DNA from 3 places in the Streptomyces sp. JLBG701 genome. Region 2 is predicted to be linked to each of the others. Evidence: riboswitches for the same ligand, from Rfam matches in the RefSeq annotation. Region 2 holds a riboswitch; each other region holds the start of a gene.

Region 1 (3,264 bases), 210 kb from region 2:
AGGCGATCGTCACGGTCTGCTCGACGGACGACCGCTATGACAACGACGTGCACTACACGGGAGGTTCCGTCCTCGCCGTGGACATGCACGCGTGGGCGGCGACCATGCTCGCCTTCGTGTCCCGGCCGCCCGACCCGCACTACGTCGGCGAGTCCTGGCGCGACATGTGGCTCAAGCGCCTGGAGCGGGTGGACCCCTTCCTGCACACCTGGCTGGCCCACCAGACGCGGGACGACTACTGGCGCCACGGCAGCGTCTGCGAGGACTACGGCGCGATCGACGCCGCCGTCCTGGCCGTGGGCGGCTGGCACGACCCGTACCGCGACACGGTCCTGCGCCTGGTCGAACACCTCCCGCCGGACCGCGTACGCGGCCTGATCGGCCCCTGGTCGCACCAGTACCCCGACCGCGGCCTCCCGCCCGGCCCGGCGATCGGCTTCCTCCAGGAGACCCTGCGCTGGTGGGACCAGCACCTGAAGGGCATCGACACCGGCATCATGTCCGAGTCCCTCCTGCGCGCGTACATCAGCGACTCGCACCCCCCGGCGACGGTCTACGAGACCCTCCCGGGCCGCTGGGTGGGCGAACCGGCCTGGCCCTCCCCCAACGTCACGACCATCTCGTACGGCCTTCAGGGCGCCCCTCTTCCGGTCCGTTCCCCCATGCACACGGGCGTCGACGCGGGCCGCTTCTTTCCCTTCGGCAACGACGGCGACCTGCCGCCGGACCAGCGGGACGAGGACGCGAGGTCGGTCTGCTTCGAGTTCGAAGTGCCGGAGGAGGCCTGGGTGTTGGGGCGGCCGAGGGTGCGGCTGCGGCTGACGTCGGAGGTGGGGCGCGGCCAGGTGGTCGCCCGGGTCTGCGACGTGGCGCCGGACGGCTCGTCGACCCTGGTCACCCGGGGTGTGCTGAACCTGTCGGCGCGGCAGGGGCGCGACCGGGCCGTGGCGTGGCCGCCGGGCGCCACGGAGGAGGTGACCTTCGAGCTCAACGGCATCGGTCACGTCTTCCCGCCGGGGCACCGCATCCGCCTCGCGGTCTCCTCGGCGTACTGGCCGTGGATCTGGCCCCAGCCGGAGTCGGCGGCGGGCTTCACGCTGGATCCGGCGGGCAGTGCGCTGGAACTGCCGGTACGAAACCACGAGTTGACGCCGGGGATCCGCTTCGAGGAACCGGAGGAGGCGGAGCCGATCGGCGTGAACTACCCGGCCACGCTGGACGAACCGCGCCCCGAGCGACTGGTCGTCCGCGATGTCGCGAAGGGCGAGTGGCGCCTGGAGGTCGACCCGCGCTACGGCGGTACGCGCGTGTACCCCGACGGTCTGGAATTCACCGAGGACGCGCTGGAGACGTACACGATCAACGAGTCGGACCCCCTGTCGGCCCGCACCCGCTCGGACTGGTCGATCCGGCTGCACCGCCCCGAGATGGCCTGGGACACGACGGTCACCACTCGCTCGGAGATCGCCTGCGACGCGACGGCCTTCGTCACCTCCAACGAGGTGGTCTGCACGGAGGGCGGCGAGGTCGTCTTTCACCGGACATGGGAGAAGCGGATCCCACGGACAGCCGGTTAACCACTACTTGGGCTTCATTGCCCGATTTGCCGCTCTTGCGAACGCCCGTGAGTTGGGTCACTCACGGGCATTCACGCTTTCATGCACCGGAACCCGCCCCTCCCCTTGCGCCGATGGGCAATTGAGGCTTGGCGACCGCAAAGGATCAAGCACCGCATAAGCCTCACAACAAGGTCAACAGGCATGTTCTGTGAATCCGGTACTTGTTCCGGACATGTGCTGTCGCATACGTTCCCGGCCTGTCGGGCGGAACGCCGAATCCTGCCGCCGCTCGCCACACACTCATCGACGACCACTCGCACGGCAGGAGCGGGGGACCCAGGTAAGTCGCCGGACCCGGACGTCTTCGGACATACCGGTACGGCTTGGGGTTAAGTCGTGTCGCTCTACGGCGGCACGGCCGGGCACCTCCCAGCCCGCACCCGACAGCTCACCTCGCAGGCGCCGGAGAGGAAATCCGCCATGCCCGCTGCCGCTCAATACCGTCTCAAGCGCCCCAACCGCCTCGCCCGCAAGCTCGCCGTCCTCGGCACCGGAGCCGCCGTACTGGCCCTCCCGCTCATCGGCGCGACCACCGCGTCCGCGGCCACCACGACCACGGTCACGGCCACCTCGCTGGGATACGCGAACAACCTCGACGGCTGGATCCGGGCCTCCCTCCAGGTCATGGCGCAGAACGGAATCCCCGGGACGTACGACGGCATCTATCGCAACGTCATCCGTGAGTCCTCGGGCAACCCGTACGCCATCAACAACTGGGACTCCAACGCGGCCGCCGGCACCCCGTCCAAGGGCCTGCTCCAGGTGATCGACCCGACCTTCAACGCCTACCACGTGGCCGGCACGTCGTGGGACTCCTACGACCCGGTCGCGAACATCACCGCGGCCTGCAACTACGCGGCGGCGCGGTACGGCTCGATCGACAACGTCTACGGGGCGTACTAGCTCCGCCGGTAGAGCCGCGATGGGTGGTGCCGGGATGTGTCGTCTTGCGTCTGCGGCTTCGTCGTGGCTGGTCGCGCAGTTCCCCGCGCCCCTTGGGCCCTTCGGGCCTTCGGGGCTTCGGGGGTTCGGGGGTTTCAGAGCTGCGGGAACAGTCTTTCCAGGACTACGGCGATGCCGTCGTCCTCGTTCGACAGGGTGATCTCGTCGGCCACCGCCTTGAGTTCGGGATGGGCGTTGGCCATGGCGACGCCGTGGGCGGCCCAGTCGAACATCGGGATGTCGTTGGGCATGTCCCCGAAGGCGATCGTCCGGTCCGGGCTCAGGCCCAGGTGCCGGGCCGCCAGCGCCAGCCCCGTCGCCTTGGTGATGCCGCATGGCTGGAGTTCGACGGTCCCGGGCCCCGACATCGTGACGGTGGCGAGGGAACCCACCACTCCGCGCGCCGTCGACGCCAACTCGTCGTCGGACAGGGACGGGTGGCGCAGCAGGACCTTGCTGATGGGCTCGCCCCAGAGGTCGTCACGCTTCCCGACCTGTACCGCGGGCAGCGTCGGATGGGGCATCAGATACCCCGGTTCGATGAGCGTGAGCCCGTCGACGCCGTCCTGGTCGACGGCCGCGTACACCTGCCCGACCTCGGCCTCGATCTTGCCCAGCGCGGTCTCGGCCAACTCCCGGTCCAGGGTGACGGACCACAGCAGACGGTCCGCGCCGGCGTCGTACAACTGCGCGCCCTGCCCGC
Region 2 (3,264 bases):
CACCGCGCGCAGGACGCCTCGGTCGTCGTCGTTCCACAGGTACAGGCTCGCGCTGTCGGCGGCGATCAGCTTCGCGCCGGCCAGCGCCGACATGGCGAGCGCGCCGCCCGCGACCCAGTGGTCCCCGGCCCCTTCGATCACCTGCCGCAGATCGAAGTGGGCGAGCGCGAAGCCGTAGAGGACCAGTCCGAGCCAGAACAGCACCAGCGCCGCGTGCGCGAGCCAGGCCGTGCCCTCGGCCTGGGCGAGCGTGGCCCCGAGCACGGCGAGCCCCTGCGTGGCCACACAGACCAGGAACACCGCCCCGGGCATACGGCGCCGCCAGTGCCGTACGACATCGACGAGCAGCCCTGGCCACAGCACGGCGGCCAGCGCCAGCAGCGCCTGAGCCACGGTCTGCCAGCCGGCCGCGGAGAAACGGGTCCCGAGCACTGTGGTCGCGGCGACACCGGTCAGCGCGCCGAGCGTCCCCGCCTCCGACAGCCAGCGCGCCCGCTCCCGCGCCAGCCGTACGACGAAGTCAGCGGCCAGGGCCAGCCAGGCGGCGCAGGCCACCGCGAGCGCGATACGGGACAGCACCTCGTACCCCGTCAGATGCAGGCCGACCGAGATGATGCCGGTCGCCATCACGGCGGCCCCGGCCGCCGGCGGACGCTGCGCCCACCAGGCGCCGAGGGGGGAGATACCGGACATGGGGCCGATGCTAAGGAGCTTCGCGCGCGTTGCGAGCGGGGCACGCGCGCGGGCGCCCGGAAAAGCGTGCTGGCGCGGGGTGGGGGCGCGCACGCCTGGCACGAACAAGTGCGCCTCGGCCCGCAAAACAGCCACGCGCGCGTGCCGCCCCGAAAGGCAGCTCGCGCGCGCGTGGCGACAGAACTCCGTGTGTCAGGTCCGCTTGTCCATTCCGAGTGTCAGGCGGGCCGGACCACGCTGTAGATCGACGACTCGCCGTCGTAGTAGATCGACTCCTCGCGGACGTACGCGCCGGGCTTCGGGGCGTGGATCATCATGCCGTTGCCGATGTAGAGGCCGACATGGCTGATGTCGTCGTAGAAGAAGACCAGGTCGCCCGGCTGGATGTTGGAGAGGGAGACCGTCGTGCCCGCGTCCACCTGGAGGTAGGTGGTGCGGGGCAGGGTCACGCCGGCGGCCTTCCAGGCGGCCTGGGTGAGGCCGGAGCAGTCGTAGGAGTCGGGGCCGGTGGCGCCCCAGACGTACGGCTTGCCGATCTGGGCGCGGGCGAAGGCGAGCGCCTTCTCGGCCTTGGTGGCGTAGGACGAGTCTGTGGCGGTGGCGGTCGAGGCGCTGGTGTCCGCCTCCTGGGCGGCCTGCGCGGCGGCCTCGGCCTGCTGCTGGGCGAGCTGGGCCGCCTTGCGCTCGGCCTCCTCCTGCTTCTGCCTCTCGATCTCCGCGAGCCGCGCCTTCTCCTCGGCGGTCAGCTGCGACAGGAGTACGCGCGCGTCGGAGAGTTTCTGCTGGACGGTGGCCTTGGCCGTTTTCAGGTCGCTCTGCGACTCGGTGAGCGTCGAGAGGCTCTCGGTGGCCTCCTGGCGCTTCTGCATCGTCGCGGACTGCTCGGTGATGTACTCGTCGACCGCTTCCTTCTGACGGCCGGTCATCCGGTCCATCAGCTGGGCCTGGTCGAAGTAGTCCTGCGGCGAGTCGGCGAGCAGGAAGGTAGCCGTGTCGGGTGCGGAGGCCCCGGTCCGGTACTGGGCCGCGGCGTACGAACCCAGCTCCTCCCGCGCCTCGTTGAGCTTCTGCGTGCGCTTGGCGACGTCGTCGAGGAGAGTGTCGACCTGCTTGCTCTGCTTGGCGGTCTTCTCCTTGGCCGCGTTGTACTTGTCGGTCGCCGACTCCGCCTGGCGGTAGAGGTCGTCGACCTTCTTCTCGACTTCCTCAAGACTGGGCTTGTCGTCGGTCGAGGGTGCTGCGGTGGCTGTTTGGGACAGCAGGGCCACGGACGTCAGGGCCGCCGTGGCGAGGGCGGGGGTCCGTATGCCTGCGACGCGCGTGCCCGTGGGACGCGCTTTGCGGTGCGACGACGCCAAGAGAGGCGACTCCTTCCATATTCCGCCTACCGAGTTAGCTGTCGGGTTCGGGCGGGTGGATCGGAAGGGTTGCCCTACGGTCCTTGTCCCGGACGGGAGTTGGACCGATTCACCCCAAGGTCGGTGTGGGTCCCCGGTTCCGGCTGCCTTGGGGCGCACCGGATTCGGCGGAGGCCGAGCGGCCCGGCGACGGTTCGCCGGTGGGGGTCGTACGGCCTGATGAGCACGGTAGCCAACTCGTGTGGCCCCTGTGAAGGTTGATGGGTGATATGCCCGATACATTTTCGTGACCTTATTCATGCGTGTCACCAAGGGTGGCCGATCCGGAGTGATCTGTGGTGACTTGTGCGGAGTTACGGCGTCCGCCCGCTTCCGGGGGCTAACTTCCAGCCAGTCACGGTCTGGAGCCGTGGCAGGTGAGGGAGGTACGGCATGCGGAAGCGCACAGCACTCGTCGTCGCCACAGGAGTCGCACTCGCCGCCAGCGCGGGTATCGGCCCCGCGACCGCCACGGGCACGGACAGCGGTCACGCGGGCGGCAAACCGGTCGTCCGCGTGATCGCGAAGGGGCTCGACAACCCGCGACAGCTCTCGTACGACAACGGACATGTGTACGTCGCCGAAGCCGGACGCGGCGGCAAGAAGTGCATCGGGGAGGGTCCGGAGGGTACGACCTGCATCGGGCTCACCTCGGCGGTCACCAAGATCTACTGGGACGGGAACGCCTGGCGGCACTACCGGATCGTCGAGGGCCTGCCCTCCGGAGCCGCGCCCGACGGCGGCTTCGCGACCGGTGTGGACGGCGTCTCCGCGCTCGACGGCTGCGTCTGGGGCGTGGAGACCTTCGCCCCGCCGGAGGCCGGCGTGCCCACCACCCCACCCTGGAACAAGCTCGGCAAGCTGCTGTCCGTCGCCGACGGCAAGGCGAGGATCGCCGCCGACATCTCCGCCGTGGAGTACAAGTACAACCCGCACAAGACGGCGCTGGAGTCCAACCCGTACGCCGTCCTCGCGCTCCCCGACGGCCGCAGGATCGTCGCCGACGCGGCCGGCAACGACCTGATCGAGGTCTCGCCGTCCGGGAAGGCCCGCCCCTTCACCGTCTTCCCCGACCATGACAAACACGAGTCCGTCCCGACCTCGCTCGCCCTCGGACCCGACGGAAAGCTCTACGTCGGCGACCTGAACGGCGAGCCCACGAAGCCCACCGCGC
Region 3 (3,264 bases), 1.5 Mb from region 2:
CACACCCAGCTGCTTCAGCAAGGGCTCGCCGACGAGCTGCAACTCGTCGTCGCACCACTCTTCGTCGGCGACCCGGACGCCCCCCGGCTCTTCGGCCCCGGCCCCTACCAGGGCGGACGCCTGCGGCTCATGGAGACGCGGGCCATCGAGGACGTCGTACTCATGCGCTACGAGCCCACCGCGCCCGGCACCGGAGACGTACCGGCGTCCGCCGACGGGCACTGGCTGGCGCTGGCCTGCGAGCTGGCGGTGCTGTGTCCGCCCTCGGGGACCGCGTTCAGCGTGGGGGCGGTGGTGGTGGCCGCCGACGGGACCGAGCTGGCCCGCGGGTACTCGCGAGAGGGCGACGATCCCGTGGTGCACGCGGAGGAGGCCGCCCTCGCCAAGCTGGACCCGGCGGATCCGCGGCTCGCCGACGCGACTGTGTACAGCAGCCTGGAGCCCTGCGCACACCGTGCCTCGCGGCCCCGGCCGTGTGCGCGGATCATCCTCGACGCGGGCGTACGACGGGTGGTCACGGCGTGGCGCGAGCCGAACACGTTCGTCGAGGCGGCCGACGGGAGCGGGCTGCTGACCAGCCAGGGGGTCGACGTGGTCGTACTGCCGGAGTACGAGTGGGCGGCCATGGTGCCGAATCGGCATCTGCTGGGCTGAGTTGCCCGCGCACGGGTCGGCAACTGGGACCTCGCGATGGCCGACGCCGCGATCGGCATCGCCGTCTTCCTCGACGACCACCAGACCTTCGACCACGCCCTGAAGCGCTTCCGCGAGCGCGTGCCCGCCTACTTCTACTTGGAGAAGGACGGCAAGGTGCCGCTCAGCCCGGTCGGCTCGACCATCGACACCGAGGAGACCCGGCCCGCCGGCACCGACGACCTCTTCGTTTCCTGGGAGACCCTCACCCACGCCGGAAATCCTGCGACGTGAGGTGCCCTGAGCGCTTCAAATCAACGCGTGTGCATGTGGTCCTCCGGATGACGTACACTGGAGTCACAACGGCGCGGGGTGGAGCAGCTCGGTAGCTCGCTGGGCTCATAACCCAGAGGTCGCAGGTTCAAATCCTGTCCCCGCTACTCACGGCCGAAGGCCCGGATCTCTTGAGATCCGGGCCTTCGGTGTATTCCGGGCCGCCGATGCCGAGCGTCGAAACCTGGACGGGCGCGCCGCCACTGGTTCTTGATCGTTGTCACGGGGGGTGTTCGCATGATCCCGCTCCGCATAACGACTGACACACCGTCAGAATTGGTGTGACTCCTGAATCGCGGTCAACTCGCCCGTTTTCTACCGGTCATGACGGCTACGTCCTGCGGAAAATCGTTAATGATCAAGCCGAACGGCTTGGAATCCAGGGCCCGCGTCTATTAACGTTCGATAACGCAGCGCGGTCGTCCCAGCCGTCACAAGAGTCGGCTCCGTGCGCACGTGCCGAATCCCGCAAGGGAACCGGGGAACCACCAACTTGGGGTGAATCACGCGGATAACGCCGTGGCAGCACGGCAGTTATACGCGCGTAGGAGACCTTCCTGCTCCGAACCCGTCAGCTAACCCGGTAGGCGAGAAGGAAGGAAAGGAGCACGCCTACGTGGCGTCCAACCCGCCCGCCCCAGAAGCCCCGTTCGTGCCGGAACAGCGCAGCCCCGAGACCTTCGTCTACGGCGGCGCCCGCACCGACGAGGGCCCGAAGGAGGAGTGGAACCCCACCGCGGAGTCCATTCTTCCCGTACGAGGCCGGCACCGCGTCAGCAAGCAGCGCGGCGGGGGACTCGCCCGCAGCTCCACCGTCCTGGGCGTCGGTGTCATAGCCGCCGTCGGCGGGGCCGGTATGGCCAGCGCCAACACCGGCAAGCCGCCCGTCTCCATCTCCATGCCCGACCTGCCGTCCGTCGGCTCGCTCATCTCGGACGACGAAGGCCCCAAGGGTTCCGCCACCGCGCTCAGCAGCGTGGGTGTCACGTCCGAGGACACCGCCGAGGGCACCACCGACGCCGGCGAGGCACTGCGCGCCCGGATCATCCTCCAGGCCGAGCAGCAGCAGGACCAGGCCGACACCGCGGCGCAGGAGGCTGCCCAGGCCGCCATCGAGAAGAAGGCCGCGGACGCCGCCGCAGCGGCGGAGAAGGCGGCCGACGCCAAGGCCGCCGCCGCGAAGAAGAAGGCCGCCGAGGAAGCCGCCGCGAAGGCGGAGGCCGAGCGCCTGGCCGAGCTGGCCAAGCAGTACACGCTGCCGACCTCCTCGTACACGATCACCAGCACCTTCGGCCAGGCCGGCTCCCTGTGGTCCTCCGGCTACCACACGGGCCTCGACTTCGCCGCGCCCACGGGCACGCTCATCAAGGCCATCCACAGCGGCACCATCACCGAGGCCGGCTGGGACGGGTCGTACGGCTACAAGACGGTGCTCACGCTCGACGACGGCACCGAGCTCTGGTTCGCCCACCAGTCGTCCATCAGCGTCAGCGTCGGCCAGAAGGTCAACACCGGCGATGTCATCGGACGCGTCGGCTCCACGGGCAACGTGACCGGGGCGCACCTCCACCTGGAGGTCCACCCCGGTGGAGCGGACACCGGGATCGACCCGATGGCCTGGCTGCAGAGCAAGGGGCTCACCCCCTGAGGCTTGTTCCTCTCCGACTTCCGGCAGTCCTGGCGACACCCCCCCGACGCCAGGGCTGCCGGTCTTTTGGGGTTTACGGAACTTTGCCATTGCCTCCGGAACAGGGCGCTCCGGTGCGGGTGTTGCTGTAGAGCATGACTTCTCTTCGCAAGCTCGGCTCCTCCGACCTGGAGGTCTTCCCGCTCGTCCTCGGCGGCAACGTCTTCGGCTTCTCCGCCGACGAGGCGCAGTCCTTCGCCGTCCTCGACGCGTACGCGGCCGCGGGCGGCAACTTCCTCGACACCGCCGACTCCTACTCGGCCTGGGTCGAGGGCAACAAGGGCGGCGAGTCCGAGACCATCATCGGCAACTGGGTCAAGGCGCGCGGCAACCGTTCCGACGTGGTCATCGCGACCAAGGTCAGCCAGCACCCCGAGTTCCCGGGCCTCACGGCCGCCAACATCAGGGCCGCCGCCGACGCGTCCCTGCGCCGCCTGGGCACCGACCACATCGACCTCTACTACACCCACTTCGACAAGCCCGAGGTGCCGGTCGAGGAGATCATCGGCGCGCTCGACGAGCTGGTGAAGGCGGGCAAGGTACGGCACATCGCCGCCTCGAACATCTCGGCGGAGCGCCTCCAGGCATCCCTCGACTTCTCCGACCGCGAG

Evidence for each region. A riboswitch is a leader RNA that binds a small molecule or an ion and turns the genes downstream of it on or off. The one in region 2 is predicted to bind cyclic di-AMP.
Region 1: linked by a shared signal. The riboswitch ahead of AC5DRG_RS31465 (transglycosylase SLT domain-containing protein) and the one ahead of AC5DRG_RS32555 (C40 family peptidase) in region 2 are both predicted to bind cyclic di-AMP.
Region 3: linked by a shared signal. The riboswitch ahead of AC5DRG_RS25100 (M23 family metallopeptidase) and the one ahead of AC5DRG_RS32555 (C40 family peptidase) in region 2 are both predicted to bind cyclic di-AMP.

The regions. Positions count from the first base shown of each region.
Region 1 covers NZ_CM178588.1:6,786,627-6,789,890, reverse strand. Annotated here, with positions in the region: gene AC5DRG_RS31470 (CocE/NonD family hydrolase) at 1-1,577, shown strand, start outside; cyclic di-AMP (ydaO/yuaA leader) riboswitch at 1,857-2,036, shown strand; gene AC5DRG_RS31465 (transglycosylase SLT domain-containing protein) at 2,040-2,522, shown strand; gene AC5DRG_RS31460 (HAD family hydrolase) at 2,657-3,264, opposite strand, start outside.
Region 2 covers NZ_CM178588.1:7,000,063-7,003,326, forward strand. Annotated here, with positions in the region: gene AC5DRG_RS32550 (tellurite resistance/C4-dicarboxylate transporter family protein) at 1-693, opposite strand, end outside; gene AC5DRG_RS32555 (C40 family peptidase) at 912-2,051, opposite strand; cyclic di-AMP (ydaO/yuaA leader) riboswitch at 2,060-2,231, opposite strand; gene AC5DRG_RS32560 (ScyD/ScyE family protein) at 2,484-3,264, shown strand, end outside.
Region 3 covers NZ_CM178588.1:5,476,814-5,480,077, reverse strand. Annotated here, with positions in the region: gene AC5DRG_RS25115 (dihydrofolate reductase family protein) at 1-654, shown strand, start outside; partial or broken gene AC5DRG_RS25110 (hypothetical protein) at 673-927, shown strand; tRNA gene AC5DRG_RS25105 (tRNA-Met) at 1,000-1,073, shown strand; cyclic di-AMP (ydaO/yuaA leader) riboswitch at 1,414-1,571, shown strand; gene AC5DRG_RS25100 (M23 family metallopeptidase) at 1,583-2,614, shown strand; gene AC5DRG_RS25095 (aldo/keto reductase) at 2,749-3,264, shown strand, end outside.